3 regions of the Mixta sp. BE291 genome follow, and region 1 is predicted to be linked to each of the others. Evidence: riboswitches for the same ligand, from Rfam matches in the RefSeq annotation. Region 1 holds a riboswitch; each other region holds the start of a gene.
What was found. A riboswitch is a leader RNA that binds a small molecule or an ion and turns the genes downstream of it on or off. The one in region 1 is predicted to bind thiamine pyrophosphate.
Positions count from the first base shown of each region.

Region 1 (2,265 bases):
CATATAAGCGTTACCTTCTGCTTCAGCACTTTTGTGACTGGAGCCGTAATTATTCTTAAAAATGGAACGAATACGGGACACAGCCTCTGTACTGATGTTAAGTATAAGTAGCGGTAAGACTATAACTCACGGAGACAAACATGCTTAACCAGTTAAACGTTCTGACCGAGCGCGTAGGTGGCAGTAATGAACTGGTAGATTTTTGGCTTAATGCGCGCAGGCAGCTATTGGTTGCTTATTATCAGGTCGTTGGTATCAAACCGAATAAAGAGTCTCTGACCGCCCTTGATGAAAAGGCGCTCGACAATTTTTGTCAAAGCCTGGTGGATTACCTCTCTACCGGCCACTTCAACGTTTATGAACGTATTATCGAAGAGATGACCGGCGACAGCCCGTTGCTGGCGGCAGCCCAAATTTATCCCGCGCTGCAGGGGAATACCGAACAGATCATGCAGCTGTATGACACCCATCTGGAAGCCGCTATCGATCACGATAACTGCCTGGAATTCCAGCAGGCGCTCTCTGAGGTGGGCGAAGCGCTGGAAGCGCGCTTTACGCTGGAAGATAAGCTGATCCAGCTGGCCTTCGAGAACAATTTAGCAACGCTGACCGCAGCCAACGATCAGCCGCTCGCCCGACCTGCTTAATTATTATCAGGTTGTAGTTTTATTAACGCCCCTTTATGCTGAAGGGGCTTTTTTATGACCTTGCCGCAGCGTCACGCGTGTAAGGTATCGTTTGCAGCGCGTCTGCAGCGAGATTTCTTCTTGTCGGAGTGCCTTTTAGGCTGAGACCGTTAATTCGGGATCCGCGGAACCTGATCAGGTTAGTACCTGCGAAGGGAACAAGAGTACAGATGCTTTCATGGCGTCAATACGTATTGACGCCATGTCGTTACTCCTTCCGAACTCCGGACAAGCAATGTTCCTTTATCTGGAGTTTGCTATGTCTGCTAAACCAACCCGTCGTGAACAACGCGCCCAGGCGCAACAGTTTATTGCCTCCCTGCAGGGAACTGCGTTTCCCAATTCAAAACGTATCTGGATCACCGGCAGTCGTCCCGATATTCGCGTGCCGATGCGCGAAATCCAGCTTAGCCCGACGCTTACCGGCGGCGATAAAGCTTCCCCCGTGTATGAAGCCAACGAGCCGGTGCCGGTTTACGATACGGCGGGCGCGTATGGCGATCCTGAAGCAACCATCGATGTGCATCAGGGGCTGCCGCGCCTGCGCAGCGCCTGGATTGAGCAACGCCATGATACCGAGCAGACTACGCTAAGCTCCCGTTATAGCCAGCTGCGTCTGCAAGACGAAGGGCTTGATCATCTGCGTTTTGATAACCTGCCGCGTCCACGTCGTGCCCAGGCGGGACGGCGCGTTACCCAGTTGCACTACGCGCGCCTGGGAATGATCACGCCGGAAATGGAGTTTATTGCCCTGCGGGAAAATATGGGCCGCGAGCGAATTCGAAGCGAAGTGCTGTTGCAGCAGCATGCGGGGCACGGTTTCGGCGCCCAGCTGCCGGAAAACATTACGCCGGAGTTTGTGCGCCAGGAAGTGGCCGCGGGCCGCGCGATCATTCCCGCCAATATCAATCATCCCGAAGCGGAGCCGATGATTATCGGGCGTAATTTTCTGGTGAAGGTAAATGCCAACATCGGTAACTCTGCCGTAAGCTCCTCAATTGAAGAAGAGGTAGAAAAGCTGGTTTGGTCTACCCGCTGGGGCGCGGATACCGTGATGGATCTCTCTACCGGCCGCTATATCCATGAAACGCGCGAATGGATTTTGCGTAACAGCCCGGTGCCGATCGGCACGGTGCCCATTTACCAGGCGCTGGAAAAGGTCAACGGCATCGCAGAGAACCTGAACTGGGAGCTGTTCCGCGATACGCTGCTGGAGCAGGCGGAACAGGGCGTGGACTATTTTACTATCCATGCTGGCGTGCTGTTGCGTTACGTGCCGATGACGGCGAAGCGTCTGACCGGCATTGTATCGCGCGGCGGCTCGATTATGGCTAAGTGGTGCCTTTCCCATCATCAGGAAAGCTTTCTCTATCAGCATTTCCGTGAAATCTGCGAAATCTGCGCCGCCTATGATGTTTCCCTGTCGCTGGGCGATGGGCTGCGTCCTGGCTCGATTCAGGATGCTAATGATGAGGCGCAATTTGCCGAGCTGCATACGCTGGGCGAGCTGACTAAAATCGCCTGGGAATATGATGTTCAGGTGATGATTGAAGGGCCGGGCCATGTGCCGATGCAGATG
Region 1 is NZ_JAVDXN010000015.1:28,885-31,149, reverse strand. It holds gene nudC (NAD(+) diphosphatase) at 1-3, opposite strand, end outside; gene rsd (sigma D regulator) at 141-647, shown strand; TPP riboswitch at 762-861, shown strand; gene thiC (phosphomethylpyrimidine synthase ThiC) at 946-2,265, shown strand, end outside.

Region 2 (2,265 bases), on a different contig from region 1:
CGGGTTCGATACGATAGACCGACTGCACGCCGCAGGTGTTTTGCGCCACCAGTGCGGTAATCACGCTGGTGCCATACGCGCCCAGCGCAGAAAAGGTTTTTAGATCGGCCTGAATGCCTGCGCCGCCGCTGGGATCGGTACCGGCAATGGTTAACGCGTTAATTCGTTTCATGCCAGCGTCTCCTGATTCAGATTCCACAGCCCATCAAGAAAGGCAGGAATAAAGCTGCCTGGCCCGTTGGCTGCCGCCGCCGCCTGCGCGCCCGCACAGCCGATAATCCGACAGGCGCTGGCAATATGCAGCAGCCGATCGCCCGGCAGCGCGGCAAACCCCGCCACCACCGCCGAAAGCGCGCAGCCAGTGCCCACCACGCGCGTCATCAACGGCGAGCCGCCCACAATACGCAGCATGCGCTCGCCGTCGGTAACGTAATCCACCTCGCCGGTGATCGCCACAATGGTCGTGTAGCGCTGCGCCAGTTCACGGGCAGCGGAGAGCGCCGATTCCGCGCTGTGGCGGGTATCCACGCCGCGTCCGCCGCCCTGCTGCTGCGCCAGCGCCAGGATTTCAGATGCGTTGCCGCGTACGGCGGCGGGACGCAGCGCCAGCAGCTGCTGACAGAATTCACTGCGCAGACGCAGCGCGCCTACCGCTACCGGATCGAGCGTCCATGGCGTGCCCGCCTGGTTAGCGGCGTTGACCGCCGCCAGCATCGCCGCGGCGCGCGGTTGGGTCAGCGTGCCGACGTTAATCAGCAGCGCATCGGCCAGCGCGCTGAACTGCGCCGCCTCTTCGGCATCAATCACCATGGCGGGCGAAGCGTGCAGCGCCAGCAAAACGTTGGCGGTAAAAGATTGCACCACATCGTTGGTCATGCAGTGGATCAGCGGCGCGCGCTGGCGGAACAGGGAAAGAGAGTGCGCAACAAGCGCGTTATCAGGCAGGTCAGGCTGTTTCATAATGCTCCTGGCCGGCGCTCAAGAAGGCAATGCCGGTCAGGCATCTGACTTCCCTACGCTGGCATTATCCAGATCAGGTGGTACGGGTATTTCTCAGCCTTCATACGAAGGGCACCCCGAGTCATGTACATCAACAGATTGTAATTAGCGTCTTATTCAGACCTGTACAAGATAATGCCAGCGGCGAGAGGCAGACACAACCCTTACAGTCAGCATCGCCCGGCTTACGGCACAGCGACCCGCGACAGCGATCAGCATTCTCAGTAAGCCTGCGCTTGCGGGCAAAAGAACCTGCCATCACCGCGCCGCCAGGCTTTTTAAAGCCGCCCTTCTCTATACCAGGAAAAACAGCATTAACAGGCGTTTTTCGGCCGATTGGTTTAGTGCGCCTGGTTTAATCTGGCACAAGCTGGCCTGGCGTAGACGGGCCATACAGCATCTGCTCATCTCAGCGGCGAGCCGGGTCAGTTTAGCCTCTGATATTCATCAAAAACGCTATATCAACCAGCAGGCTGGCTGAGGCAGGAGAGACCATGAACTATTTTGAGCAAATCATTTTTGCTTCTGATGACAATATTAAAAATCTTTTAGACAGCCGTCGCAGCGCGAGCCTGTCAGCGTCGCAACAGGCGATTTTATTTAAGCGGCACGTCGAGATTGTTAATATGGAGCTGTCTTACAGCTGCAACCGGAAATGCGATTACTGTCCGGTCAGCTTTTCTAACCGCCAATCGGTGCAACGCTACATGGATCTGGCCGCGCTGGAAAAAGTGTGCCGCGAACTGGCTGAAATACGCTATGAAAATCGCATTTCCTTAAACCTCTATAATGAACCGTTGCTGGATCTGGCGCTGGAAAAGAAAATTGCGCTGGTGAAACAGTACCTTCCCTACAGCCATATCGCCTTCAACAGCAATGGCGACTATCTGGATCTCGCCCGGCTTGAAACGCTGGCTGACAGCGGGCTGAATAATATTTGCGTTACGCTGCATCCGCCGTCCAACAGAACGCAAACCGCTGCCGCCATTTTCCGCCGCGTCACTAAGCTGTTGGAAAAGCTGGCATGTGAAAATAAAGTCAATGATTTCACGTTGGATAGCGTTACGGAAAAGCAGTCGGTTCAGTTTCGGCATAAAGGCGTGCAGATTAAAATTCAGTGGCCGGACTGGCGTCAGAATGGTACTAACCGCGCAGGCGTGCTAACCGAACACGTTGCTTCGTCCACGATTCGCACTCAGCCCTGCGTGAAACCGTTCAGAGAATTCACCATTTTTTACGATGGTACGGTGCAACCCTGCTGTGAGA
Region 2 is NZ_JAVDXN010000002.1:403,986-406,250, forward strand. It holds gene thiD (bifunctional hydroxymethylpyrimidine kinase/phosphomethylpyrimidine kinase) at 1-172, opposite strand, end outside; gene thiM (hydroxyethylthiazole kinase) at 169-960, opposite strand; TPP riboswitch at 994-1,089, opposite strand; gene J2X14_RS06990 (radical SAM/SPASM domain-containing protein) at 1,494-2,265, shown strand, end outside.
Region 2: another riboswitch for thiamine pyrophosphate. It lies ahead of thiM (hydroxyethylthiazole kinase); the one in region 1 lies ahead of thiC (phosphomethylpyrimidine synthase ThiC).

Region 3 (2,265 bases), on a different contig from region 1:
GCGCCAGCGCCATGATCCTGCCGCAGGAATGGCGGCAGTTGCCGGACTACAGCCGCCAGCCGATCGGCACCGGCCCCTATGCGGTGATCAAAAACCAGCGGTCGCAGCTGAAGATTCAGGCGTTTGATGACTATTTCGGCTATCGCGCGCTCATTGACGAGGTGAATATCTGGGTGTTGCCTGAAATCAGCGAAGAGCTGGTTTACGCCGGTGTGAAGTTACAGGGCGGCAGCGAAGAGGAGAAGTCGCAAGAGAGTCGACTGGAAGAAGGCTGCTACTTTCTGCTATTTGATCAGCGTTCGGAAAAAGGGCGCGATGGTCACATACGCCGCTGGGTCAATACCTTACTTAATCCGATAACGTTGCTGAGTAACGCCAGCGCCGGTTATCAACGCTACTGGTTTCCTGCCTGGGGGTTGCTGCCACACTGGCAACATCGGCCGGAACACCCCCTCACCATCAAACCACAAGGGCTTAGCGAGCTGACGCTGACCTGGTACAGCGATCATATTGAACATCGGGGCATCGCTCAGCTGCTGGAGCCGCTGCTGGCGGCGCAGGGCGTACGCCTGATTACCCAGGAAGTGGATTATGACAGCTGGTATCACGGCGCGGCGAAAAGCGATCTTTGGTTGGGCAGCGTGAATTTCACCCTGCCGCTTGAGTTTTCCGTGTTCGCGCTGCTGTATGAGCTGCCGCTGTTGCATCACTGCATCGACATTGACTGGGAGAGCGATGCCGGGCGCTGGCGTCAGCAGGCGTTGCCCTTAGCGGAGTGGTGTAAAAAACTAATGGATAACCACTATCTGCATCCGCTGTTTCATCATTGGCTGCTGCTGGAAGGACAGCGCAGCATGCGCGGCGTGCGCATGAATACGCTGGGCTGGTTTGATTTTAAATCCGCCTGGTTCGCCCCGCCGGAAACCTGACGCTTTCGTTAACCCAACGAAAACACTACACTAACAGCCGTTCTCAACGGGGTGTGGCAAAACCATCCGGTTTTTCACTGAGAGAAACCCGTCGAACCTGATCCGGTTGATACCGGCGTAGGGATTTGAGATGCGGTACTCCCCTCAGATCATGCGCCCTGTTACTTTTCCTCCTCAAGGAGCGCAACGTGTTGAAAAAAGTTTTGCCCGTTCTGCTGTTGCTGTCTGCCCCGGCTTTTGCTGCCAAACCTGCCTTAACCGTTTATACCTATGACTCTTTCGCGGCTGAATGGGGCCCCGGCCCGGCGGTAAAGAAAGCGTTTGAAGCGCAATGCGGCTGCGAACTGAAGTTCGTCGCGCTGGAAGATGGCGTATCGTTGCTGAATCGTCTGCGCATGGAAGGCAAAAACAGCAAAGCTGACGTGGTGCTGGGGCTGGATAACAACCTGATCCAGGCGGCAGAACAGACCGGCCTGTTCGCGTCCGGCAAGGTGGATACCGCCAGCCTGACGCTGCCGGGCGGCTGGCACAACAGTACCTTCATTCCCTATGACTACGGCTATTTCGCCTTCGTTTACGATAAAAGCAAGCTGAAAAACCCGCCGCAAAGCCTGAAAGAGCTGGTTGAAAGCGATCAAAAATGGCGCGTTATTTATCAGGATCCGCGTACCAGCACGCCGGGCCTCGGCCTGCTGCTGTGGATGCAAAAAGTGTTCGGCGACGACGCGCCGCAGGCTTGGCAGAAGCTGGCGCAAAAAACCGTTACCGTAACCAAAGGCTGGAGCGAAGCCTACGGCCTGTTTCTGAAGGGCGAAGGCGATCTGGTACTGAGCTACACCACCTCCCCGGCTTATCATTTGATTGCGGAGAAGAAAGATCGCTATGCGGCGGCGAATTTTGCCGAAGGGCATTATTTACAGGTTGAAGTGGCAGCCCAGCTGAAAAATAGCCGTCAGCCACAGCTGGCGCAGCAGTTTATGCAATTTATCGTCAGTGAGCCGTTCCAGCAGACCATCCCCACCGGCAACTGGATGTATCCGGTCACCCACACCGCTCTGCCAGAGGGTTTCAAAACTTTAACGGTGCCGAAAACCGCCCTGGAATTTACCCCGCAACAGGTTGCGCAGCAGCGCGCTGAATGGATTAATTCATGGCAACGCGCCGTCAGCCGCTGATTCCCGGCTGGCTGTGGCCTGGCCTGCTGACCGCCATGCTGCTGGTCGGCGTGGCGCTGCTGGCCTTTGGCGCGCTGTGGTTTAGCGCGCCGGAAAGCGACTGGCGCAGCCTGCTGCAGGATAGCTATTTGCATCATGTTGTGGCGTTTTCATTTTTGCAG
Region 3 is NZ_JAVDXN010000003.1:157,708-159,972, forward strand. It holds gene sgrR (HTH-type transcriptional regulator SgrR) at 1-929, shown strand, start outside; TPP riboswitch at 967-1,071, shown strand; gene thiB (thiamine ABC transporter substrate binding subunit) at 1,118-2,104, shown strand; gene thiP (thiamine/thiamine pyrophosphate ABC transporter permease ThiP) at 2,080-2,265, shown strand, end outside.
Region 3: another riboswitch for thiamine pyrophosphate. It lies ahead of thiB (thiamine ABC transporter substrate binding subunit); the one in region 1 lies ahead of thiC (phosphomethylpyrimidine synthase ThiC).